Regions from separate parts of the Massilia sp. UYP11 genome, predicted to be linked through region 2. Evidence: predicted binding sites of a transcription regulator. Region 2 holds the regulator's gene; the other holds the start of a gene.
What was found. Region 2 encodes LexA, which represses DNA repair genes until DNA is damaged. Its sites were predicted from a motif close to ACTGTATNNNNATACAGT; they were not measured.
Positions count from the first base shown of each region.

Region 1: the regulator LexA is predicted to act here: its motif matches at 3,016-3,033, upstream of ABIB38_RS09520 (DNA topoisomerase IV subunit B).

Region 1 is NZ_JBNDJE010000004.1:149,749-155,109, reverse strand. It holds gene parC (DNA topoisomerase IV subunit A) at 1-800, opposite strand, end outside; gene ABIB38_RS09520 (DNA topoisomerase IV subunit B) at 952-2,949, opposite strand; gene ABIB38_RS09515 (response regulator) at 3,119-3,961, shown strand; gene ABIB38_RS09510 (gamma-glutamyl-gamma-aminobutyrate hydrolase family protein) at 4,041-5,039, shown strand.
Region 2 is NZ_JBNDJE010000003.1:443,134-448,494, reverse strand. It holds gene purF (amidophosphoribosyltransferase) at 1-95, shown strand, start outside; gene ABIB38_RS08685 (cystathionine gamma-synthase family protein) at 110-1,351, shown strand; gene ABIB38_RS08680 (tetratricopeptide repeat protein) at 1,473-2,189, shown strand; gene lexA (transcriptional repressor LexA) at 2,337-2,966, opposite strand; gene rpsF (30S ribosomal protein S6) at 3,290-3,688, shown strand; gene priB (primosomal replication protein N) at 3,730-4,020, shown strand; gene rpsR (30S ribosomal protein S18) at 4,051-4,341, shown strand; gene rplI (50S ribosomal protein L9) at 4,380-4,832, shown strand; gene ABIB38_RS08650 (replicative DNA helicase) at 4,942-5,361, shown strand, end outside.

The sequences.
Region 1 (5,361 bases), on a different contig from region 2:
TGCCACTGGCCGCGCGCCAGCTCTTCGATCTTCCAGCGCGCGCGCACCTTCATCGAGCCGCGACCGACCGCGTACATGTCGGCGATCAATGATGCCGGGGTGATGATCTGGCCGCCGCCCGGGAAGTCCGGGCCGGGAATGTGGGTCATCAGCTCGGCGTGGGTGATCTTGGGGTTGCGGATCATCGCTACCGCCGCCGCCGCGACTTCGCGCAGATTGTGCGACGGGATCTCGGTGGCCAGGCCCACCGCGATGCCCGAGGCGCCGTTGAGCAGCACCATCGGCAGGCGCGCCGGCAGCGTGCGCGGCTCAAGGGTCGAGCCGTCGTAGTTCGGCTGGTAGTCGACCGTGCCCATGTCGATCTCGTCCATCAACAGGCGCGAGATCGGCGTCAGGCGGGCTTCGGTATACCGCATCGCCGCGGCGCCGTCGCCGTCGCGCGAGCCGAAGTTGCCCTGGCCGTCGATCAGCGGGTAGCGCAGCGAAAAGTCCTGCGCCATGCGCACCAGCGCGTCGTACACCGACTGGTCGCCGTGCGGGTGCAGTTTGCCCAGCACGTCGCCGACGACGGCAGCCGACTTGCGCGGCTTGGCGGTCGGGCCCAGTCCCAGTTCGTTCATCGCGTACAGGATGCGGCGCTGGACCGGCTTCTGGCCGTCCGACACGTCCGGCAACGCGCGGCCCTTGACCACCGAGACGGCGTAGTCGAGGTAGGCGCGCTCGGCGAAGGTGGACAGGGTGAGCGTCTCGACGTCCGAGGGCTCGTGTTGTTGCTCAAAAAGGCTAGGTTGATTCGTCATGGTGATTATTCGTGTTCTGGCGGGCGTTGGAGGCTGCGGTGCCACACTTGGGTTCCCGCCTGCGCGGGAACGACGGTCTTCTGGCCAGTGGCCCAGGCACGTCGTCCCCGCGCAGGCGGGGACCCAAGTCATCTAGCAGGCTACATCCTCATCAGATATCCGCCTCCGTCTCGTTCCCGTGTTCCTCGATCCAGGCGCGGCGTGCGGCGGCTTCGCCTTTGCCCATCAGCATATTGAAGCGCGATGCCGACTCGGCCATGTCGTACTGGCCGAACGACACCGGCAGCAGGCGGCGCGTGTCCGGGTTCATCGTGGTTTCCCACAGCTGCTCGGCGTTCATCTCGCCCAGGCCCTTGAAGCGCGAGATGCTCCACACGCCTTCCTTCAGGCCCTCTTTCTTGAGCTTGTCCTCGATCGCCAGCAGCTCGCCGTCGTCCAGCGCGTACAGCTTCTGGATCGGCTTCTTGCCGCGCGCCGGCACGTCGACACGGTACAAAGGCGGACGCGCGATGCAGATGTTTCCGTTGTGGAACAGGGCCGGGAAGTGCTTGAAGAACAGCGTCAACAGCAGCACCTGGATGTGCGAGCCGTCGACGTCCGCATCGGACAGGATGCAGATCTTCCCGTAGCGCAGGCTGGAAAGGTCGGGCGCATCGTTCGGTCCATGCGGATCGACGCCGATCGCCACCGAGATATCGTGGATCTCGTTGTTGGCGAACAGGCGGTCGCGGTCGGTTTCCCAGGAGTTGAGCACCTTGCCGCGCAGCGGCAGGATGGCCTGGAACTCCTTGTCGCGGCCCATCTTGGCCGAACCGCCGGCCGAGTCGCCCTCGACCAGGAACAGCTCGTTGCGCGTGATGTCGGTCGATTCGCAATCGGTCAGCTTGCCCGGCAATACCGCCACGCCGGACGATTTCTTTTTCTCGACCTTTTGCAGTGAACGCAGGCGCGACTGGGCCTGCTTGATGACGAGTTCGGCCAGCTTCTTGCCGTATTCGACGTGCTGGTTCAGCCACAGCTCGAGCGGCGGCTTGGTGAAGGTCGACACCAGCTTGAGCGCGTCGCGCGAATTCAGGCGTTCCTTGGTCTGTCCCTGGAATTGCGGGTCCAGCACCTTGGCCGACAGCACGAACGAGACGCGCGCGAACACGTCTTCGGGCAGCAGCTTGACGCCTTTCGGCAGCAGGCCGTGCAGCTCGACGAAGTTCTTCACCGCGCCGAACAGGCCGTCGCGCAGGCCCGCTTCGTGGGTGCCGCCGCTCACGGTCGGAATCAGGTTGACGTACGACTCGCGCACCACGCCGCCTTCCTCGGTCCAGGCCACCACCCAGTCGGCGCCTTCGCCTTCGGCGAAGCTGTCGTCGCCTGCGGCGGCAAATTGCGCGCCTTCGAATAGCGGGATCAGGGTTTCGCCGCTCGAGCTCTGGGCCAGCGCTTCGTTCAGGTAGCCGCGCAGGCCTTCGTCGTAGCGCCAGGTCTGGACGTCACCGGTCTTGCCGTTGGTGAGCGTGACGGTCACGCCCGGCAGCAACACCGCCTTCGAGCGCAGCAGGCGCTGCAGATCGCCGAGCGGAATGTTCGGGGAATCGAAATACTTGCCGTCCGGCCACGCGGTGACGCGGGTGCCGTTCTTCTTGCCGCCTCGTTCGGCGGGGCCGGACGTGAGCGGCTCGATCACATCGCCGTCGGCGAATACCAGGCGGTGCTGGCCGTTGCCCTGGTCGTCACGGCGCCACACCTCGATCTCGAGGCGCTTCGACAGCGCATTGGTGACCGAGACGCCGACCCCGTGCAGGCCGCCCGAGAAGGCATAGGCGCCGCCCGAGCCCTTGTCGAACTTGCCGCCGGCGTGCAGGCGGGTGAACACGATCTCGACCGTGGACACGCCTTCTTCCGGGTGGATGCCCACCGGGATGCCGCGGCCGTCGTCCTCGACCGTGATCGAACCGTCCGGGTTCAGGGTCACGCCGATGTTCTTGCAGTGACCGCCCAGCGCTTCGTCGGAAGCGTTGTCGATCACTTCCTGGATGATGTGGAGCGGATTCTCCGTCCGGGTGTACATGCCCGGACGCTGTTTCACAGGTTCGAGTCCCTTGAGGACGCGGATGGATGATTCGCTGTAGTCTGGAGCGGGTTTCTTGGAGGCCATCTTGGAGGTTGTTTGTCGAATGCTTCGGCATTCTAACTTGTCGGTAGGAAAAGGTTTGGCTTTTTTACTGTTTAAATATACAGTAGTTTTCGCCGTGACGTGCTTTTCGCTTCGCACGTTTGTGCTAGATTAAGCTGGATAACCACGGCAATGCCAAAGAGGGGCATTAATGATGCACCCGTCCAGCTATCCGTTGTCCGTACGCCTGCTCGGGTTCACGCCTGGCGAATGCGTGCGGATGAGCGCCCTGCTGGCGCGGGCGCCGGGCGCGGGGCCGCCGTATTCTTGCCTGCATGACGACAGTTTGCAAGAGCCGGACCTGTATATCGCCAACGGCGACAGCCCGACCGCGCTGACCCGGCTCGGCTGCCTGCCGCCCGCATCGTTGCAGCCGGCGCTCGTGATCGGCGACGACCCCGGCAACCCCGGCGCCGGACCCTGGCGCACCCTGACTCGGCCGGTCGACCCCCTGCAACTGCATGAAGCCCTGGCCGACCTGCTCGAGACCCGGGTCCAGGTGCTGGTGCAGCAGAGTTGCCGCACCACCCGGCGCGTGCTGGCCGAGCGGCGCCGCCGTCCGCGCCTGGCGCCAGACTGCGAAACGCCGGCATTCTACACGCGCCTGCGTCGTGGGCCGGTAGATGGGGCGGTCCTGATCATCGACAAGGAATGCGGGCTGCGTAACCAGGTGGCGCGCGTGCTCGACCCGCGCCGGGTGCCGGTGGAATGGACCGACAGCCTGTGCGCGGCGGTGCGCCTGTGCGACGAAACGAAGGTGGCGCTGGTGCTGATCAACACGGCGGCGGTCGGCATCGAACCGTATAGGGTGTGCAGTTCGATCAAGTCGCAGGACGGGGCGCAGCGCACGCCAGTGGTGTTCCTGGTCGAGCATTCCTTTCACTACGACAGCGTGCGTGCGCGCCACGCCGGGGCGCGCGGCCTGCTCACGACGCCGGTCGCCGGCCGCCACTGGATGCTGACCTTCCAGAAGCTGCTCGACCTTCCGGTATAGCTTGCCGGTGTCGGCGGAACGCGACGTTTTGTAACAACTTTTTATTGTGCGCGACAGTGGCGAAGTTATATTAATAACCATGGCTGAAGACGATCAAATCAAGCGCAACGACGATCCGGCGGCGGACGTGGACGAGCGCCGCGAGACCCGCGTGCGGGTGCCCGAACGCCGCGCCAGCGGCGCCCAGTCGCGCGGTCCCGCCCGCTACCTGCGCGATGGCGACAATGCCGTCGCCCTGGCCGGCCGTGTCATTACCTCGCGTTTTCGCTCGCTGCGCGAGCGCTTCAACCGCGACTTCATGCAGCGCACGCTGCACATCGGCGTCTCGGCCCGCATTTTCCATCCGGAAGCCGGCGCCAAGGGCCTGCTCAGCAAGAACCTGCAGTACCTCGAGGAATCGATCGCGCAGTGGGTGATGTCGCGCGACGTGCTGGTGTTTATGATCCCCACCGTGAATACCAACGGCCTGCTACACCCCAGTAATATTACCCTGCGCCACTATGCGCGCCATCTCGACGGCCTGGTGCTGCAGGGCGGGGCCGACGTGGCGCCGCAAACCTATTCCGAAACGCCCACCCGTCCCGAATGGAGCGGCGACCGCGCGCGCGACGTCTACGAACTCGAACTGCTGCACGAATTCGTCGACGCCGGCAAGCCAGTGCTGGGCGTCTGCCGCGGCTGCCAGCTGATCAACGTCGCCTTCGGCGGCACCCTGCACCAGGACGTCGCCACCGACATGCCAGAGGCCCTGGCCCACGTGCACGACATGTACGACGCGCACCGCCACGCCATCGTGTTCCCGAAGGGCTCGTCGCTGGGCCGCATGTTCCCCAAGGTCGAGCGGGCGATGGTCAATTCGATCCACCACCAGGCGGTCAAGGATCTCGGGCGCGACATCCGCGTCGAAGCCATGTCCGAGCCGGACGGCATCATCGAGGCGATCCGCTACCAGCGCGCCAATTTCGTCATGGGCTTGCAGTGGCACCCCGAATTCCACCGCGCCGGCGGCGTCGACCTGCTCGACTGCACGCCGGTGCTCGATGAATTCCTGCGCGCGGCGCGTGAAACCCGCCTGTAACGTCCTAATGACGTCAAGTTAAGGCGAAAGTCTTCTTGAGTTAGCGTAAAAACGTCGTCCCCACGAAGGTGGGGGCCCAATCTTGCAAGCGTTTCGACAACGTTTGCAGAACTTGGGTCCCCGCCTGCGCGGGGACGACGTAGTTGACGGTTAGCTCAGCGGCTTAACTTAACGGCATTCGCTGTAACGTCCCGCATTATTGTCGCTAGGAATCATTCGTCACCCGTGTGCGTCCGGACTATGTCCATTTCCGAAAACGCTTGCTTTCGCCGCGCGACGCGTGAATAATAAATGAGAATCATTCGCATTTGTTGCGAATGCC
Region 2 (5,361 bases):
GCCAGGAATCGGCGCGCCACAATCCGACGTCGAAGGATGCCGAGGACAAGGTGCGCACCCTGCTCAACCTGAACCCGCCGGTGGCGGCCGAATAAGGCCAGGAAAAACCATGTCGGACAAGCCAAGCTACGGTTTCACCACCACTATATTGCACAACGATCGCCGCAAGACGATCGAGCAGGGTTCGCTGCACAAGCCGGTGCACACCTCGGTCGCCTTCGGCTATGCCGACGCACGCCAGCTGGCATCGGTGTTCCAGGGCAAGGAGCCGGGCTTTCGCTACGGCCGCCAGGGCAACCCGACGGTGTCGGCGCTGGAAGACAAGATCAGCAAGATGGAAGACGGCGTCGCCACACTGTGCTTCGGCACCGGGATGGCGGCGATCGGCGCGCTGTTCCAGGCGCTGCTCAAGGCCGGCGACCACATCGTGTCGTCGAGTTTTCTGTTCGGTAATACCAACAGCCTGTGGCAGACGGTGGCGGGCCAGGGCGTCGACGTTGCCTTCGTCGACGCCACCGACGTGGCCCAGGTGGAAGCGGCGCTGACGCCGGATACCCGCATGGTGTTCGTCGAGACCATCGCCAATCCGCGCACGCAAGTGGCGGACCTGGCCCGCATCGGCGAACTGTGCCGCGCGCGCGGCATCCTGTACGTGGTCGACAACACGATGACCACGCCCTGGCTGTTCCGTCCCAAGGACGTGCATGCGGGCCTGGTGGTCAATTCGTTGACCAAGTCGATCGGCGGCCATGGCATCGCACTGGGCGGCGCGCTGACCGACACGGGCCTGTTCGACTGGGCCGCGTACCCGAACATCGCCCCGAACTTCAGGAAGCAGACGGCAAGTGCGCAGGGTATGGCCCAGCTGCGCGCCAAGGCGCTGCGCGACTTCGGCGCCGCGCTGGGGCCGGAAGCGGCGCACCACATCGCGGTCGGCGCCGAAACGCTGGCCCTGCGCATGGAGCGTACCTGTGCCAACGCGCTGGCCCTGGCGACGATGCTGGAAGCCGACGAGCGCGTCGCCGCCGTCTATTATCCGGGCCTGGCCTCGCATCCGCAGCACGCGATCGTCGCGTCGCTGTTCCGCTCGGGCGGCTCGTTGCTGAGCTTCGAGCTGAAACCAGACATCGACCCGTTCGATGTCCTGAACCGCCTCGAATTGGCGATCCCGGCCTCGAACCTGGGCGACAACCGCACCCTGGTGATTCCGGTCGCGCACACGATCTTCTTTGAAATGGGCCCCGAGCGGCGCGCCAGCATGGGCATCGCCGAAGGCTTGATCCGGGTGTCGGTGGGCATCGAAGACACCGCCGACCTGGTCGGCGACTTCCGCCAGGCGCTGGACGCGTAAAGCCGGGTAAAACTGTCTTGATGCGGCCGGCAACTTGCCGGCCTTGTCACATTCGCGATTGAGCCCAGCCGTAAAACACGGCTATCATGGACCTTTACCAGCCCAGCCTGACGGTATGCCCATGAAACGATTCCTGTCCTGCCTGTCCCTCGCGGTGTTGTGCGCAACCGGCGGCGGCGCCTACGCCGGCGAGCTCGAGGACGCCAACGCCCTGTTCGAGAAAAAAGACTATGCGGGCGCGCTCAAGCTGTACACCAGGCTGGCCAATGCCGGCAATTCACAGGCCCAGCAGCAGCTGGGCCAGATGTACTGGTATGGCGAAGCCGGCGCGGTCGACGAAGCCAGGGCGAAGGAGTGGTTCGAGAAGTCGGCCGCCAAGGGCAACAAGATCGCCGCCGACTCGCTCGTGATCATGCAGCAGCGCGCCCTTCGTCGCGCCGAGATCGATTACTGGATCAAGGGTTACGATGGCGCCGACCTGCAGTCGGGCGAGTACCGCTGCCCGGCGCCGCGCATTCCGGCGGTGTCGAAGATCAACGAAGAGATCGAGCGCGTGAACAAGGCCGTGACCGGCTGGCAGGATTGCTACAACAAGATGGTGACCAACCTGAACGCGCAGTCGCCGCTGACCCGCCGCATCCCGCCCGACGTCGCCAAACTGATGAACAAGCAGGAAACCGAGGCCGCGACCGCCTACCTGGAGGGGGTGCGCCAGAACATCGCCGAGGGAGCGAAAGTCAATTCGAAGATGGTACTGGCCGATTTCGCCGCATGGCGCCGCGCGACCGAAGCGTTCGTGGACCAGCACAATGCGGTGATCAACAAGGCCAAGCAGTAGAGACCGCCCATAAACGTCGTTCCCGCGAAGGCGGGAACCCAAGTCCTCAGCGCCGCCACGATGGATGGACGTGGCCGGCAGCGCATGCGAACCGAGGTTCCCACCTGCGCGGGAACGACGCGCTCACGGAGATGATGTGTATCGAGATCAGTTCCAGCTGCGCATCAACCCCACCGCCAGCCCCTCGAGCGCGAACTCTTCGTCGGGCCTGACTTGGATCACCTTGAAGTCGGGGTTCTCGGGCAACAGTTCGACCAGGTCGCCCGTCTTGCGGTAGCGTTTGACGGTGACTTCCTCGCCCAGGCGGGCGACGACGATCTGGCCGTTCTTGGCGCTGTCGATTTTCTTGACCGCCAGGAAGTCGCCATCCATGATGCCGGCGTCGCGCATCGACCAGCCTTTCACCTTGAGCAGAAAGTCGGGCCGCGCCGCGAACATCGCGGTGTCGACGTTATAGGTCGCTTCGACGTGTTCTTGCGCCAGGATCGGATTGCCGGCGGCGACGCGGCCGACCAGCGGCAGCGACATCAGCGACGGCGGCGGCATGGGAATCTGCTGGGCGCTGGCGCCGACGAGGCGGATGCCGCGCGAGGTGCCCGGCGAAATCTCGATCGCGCCCTTGCGCGCCAGCGCTTGCAGGTGTTCTTCGGCCGCATTGGCCGAGCGAAAGCCCAGTTCGGCCGCGATTTCGGCGCGGGTCGGAGGGAAGCCCGTGTTCTCGATCGCTTCCTTGATCAGGTTCAGGATCTGTTCTTGCCTTGCAGTGAGCTTGAGCATAACTGTGTAATGGTTGCCGTGTGTAAATGCCGTGGTTGGATGCGATGTTGCAGCAACGGGTTGTAGCAGTAGACTGTATTTTTGTACAGTATTCCGTCATACGCAAGGGATATACACGAAAAAGCGCAAAAAAAGCGCGCTCATCGTAAAAAGTACGGATTTTGCAAGCGTAAATGTCGAGTGAGCCTGGCGCCGGCTTAAAGCGCTTGACGGCCATGTTCCCAATTTGCCCATTTCACGCTATACTAGCTGGCTGTTCCCTTCCCACACTCGTCTTGACGCCGAGGTGGGCATTTATGTAAAACGTCCTCAAGGAGTAATGCATGCGTCATTATGAAATCGTTTTTATCGTCCATCCGGACCAGAGCGAGCAAGTCCCGGCGATGATCGAGCGTTACAAGACCACGGTGACCAGCCGCGGCGGTAACATCCATCGCGTGGAAGACTGGGGCCGCCGTCAGATGGCTTACCAGATCCAGAAGCTGCCAAAAGCCCACTACATCTGCCTGAACATCGAGTGCGACAACGAGACCCTGGTCGAGCTGGAAACCGCATTCAAGTTCAATGATGCCGTTCTGCGTCATCTGACCGTCAAGATGAAGAAAGCAGAAACCGCACCGTCGCCGATGATGAAATCGGTGCAGCGCGAAGACGCAGCCAAGAGCCACCGTGCAGAAGCCGCTGCTCCTGCAGCTGCTGCTCCAGCCGCTGCCGCTGCTTAAGATTTTTTCCAGGAATTCGTAACAAGCAGTAGTAGAACCGGGTGAATCAGCTCCAGCTCGTGGCGACCATCGCCGAGCGTGATGTCCTGCGCTACACCCCGGCCGGTGTGCCGATCGTTTCAGCCGTCCTGATGCACAGTTCGCATCAACGAGAGGCAGGGATCGATCGCCTGGTCGAGTTCGAAGTCCCCGCGTTTGCCGCGGGCGAGATTTCGGGCAGGTTTGGCAGCGCCGAGCTCGGCGCCAGCTACCGCTTCGATGGCTTCCTCGCACGGAAAAATCGCAACAGCAAAGCCCTGGTGTTTCACATCATTGATTTCAGTGCCGCCTAGTTCGGCAATTTAGATATACAGGAGCCTCAAATGGCATTCGGTAAAAAGTTCGACAAAAACAAAGCTAAAGAAAAACTCAAGCGCAAGCAGCAGAACCCGCTGTTCAAGCGCAAGAAGTTCTGCCGCTTCACCGCCGCTGGCGTTGAGCAGGTTGACTACAAAGACGTCGACACCCTGAAGGACTTCGTCCAGGAAAACGGCAAGATCATGCCAGCACGTCTGACCGGCACCAAGGCGCACTACCAGCGTCAGGTCGACACCGCCATCAAGCGCGCCCGTTACCTGGCGCTGCTGCCGTACACCGACCTGCACCACGGTTAATCGTCGGTCACGACAGTCAGATATCCTGGAGATAAAACATGCAAGTTATTCTGTTGGAAAAAGTTATCAACGTCGGCAACCTGGGCGACGTCGTCAAAGTCAAGGATGGTTACGCACGTAACTTCCTGATCCCGCAAAAGATGGCCCGCCGCGCTACCGCTGGCGCCGTCGCCGAGTTCGAAGCCAAGCGCGCCGAACTGGAAAAAGCAGCCGCCGAGAAACTGGCAGCCGCCCAAACCCAGGGCGACAAGCTGAGCGGCCTGACCGTCACCATCGGCCAGAAGGCCGGCGTCGACGGCCGTCTGTTCGGTTCGGTCACCAACGCGGACATCGCCGAGGCGCTGACCAAGCAGGGCTTCCCGGTCGAAAAAGCTGCCGTTCGCATGCCGACCGGCCCGCTGAAGACCACCGGCGAATTCCCGGTTGCAGTCGCCCTGCACACCGACGTCGTGTCGGAAATCATCATCGCTGTCGTAGGCGAAGCTGCCTGAGCGAATGCTGGATTGACGTAAAAGCAGTGCACGAAAAAGCCGGGATCTCCCGGCTTTTTTGCTTCTGAAACTCACCAATTATGACAGCCGTGTGACAGGAGAAGGTATAATGCCGCCCATGAACGCAGCACCCTCAGACCCGCAGATCGAAGCCCTGCGCATCCCCCCGCATTCCATCGAAGCAGAGCAATCCGTCATCGGCGGGCTGCTGCGCGATAACGCCGCCTGGGACCGCATCGCCGACTTCATGCATGCGGAAGACTTCTACCGTTACGATCACCGCATCATTTTCGAACAGATGGTCCGCCTGATCAACGCCGGCAAGCCGGCCGACGTGATCACGGTCTATGAAGCCTGCAACCAGCTCGGCAAGGCCGAGGAAGTGGGGGGCTTGCAATACCTGAACGCGATGGCGCAGAACACGCCGTCGGCCGCCAATATCCGCCGCTACGCCGAGATCGTGCGCGACCGCGGCATCCTGCGCCAGCTGATCACCGTCGCCGACGAGATTTCCGGCAATGCCTTCAAT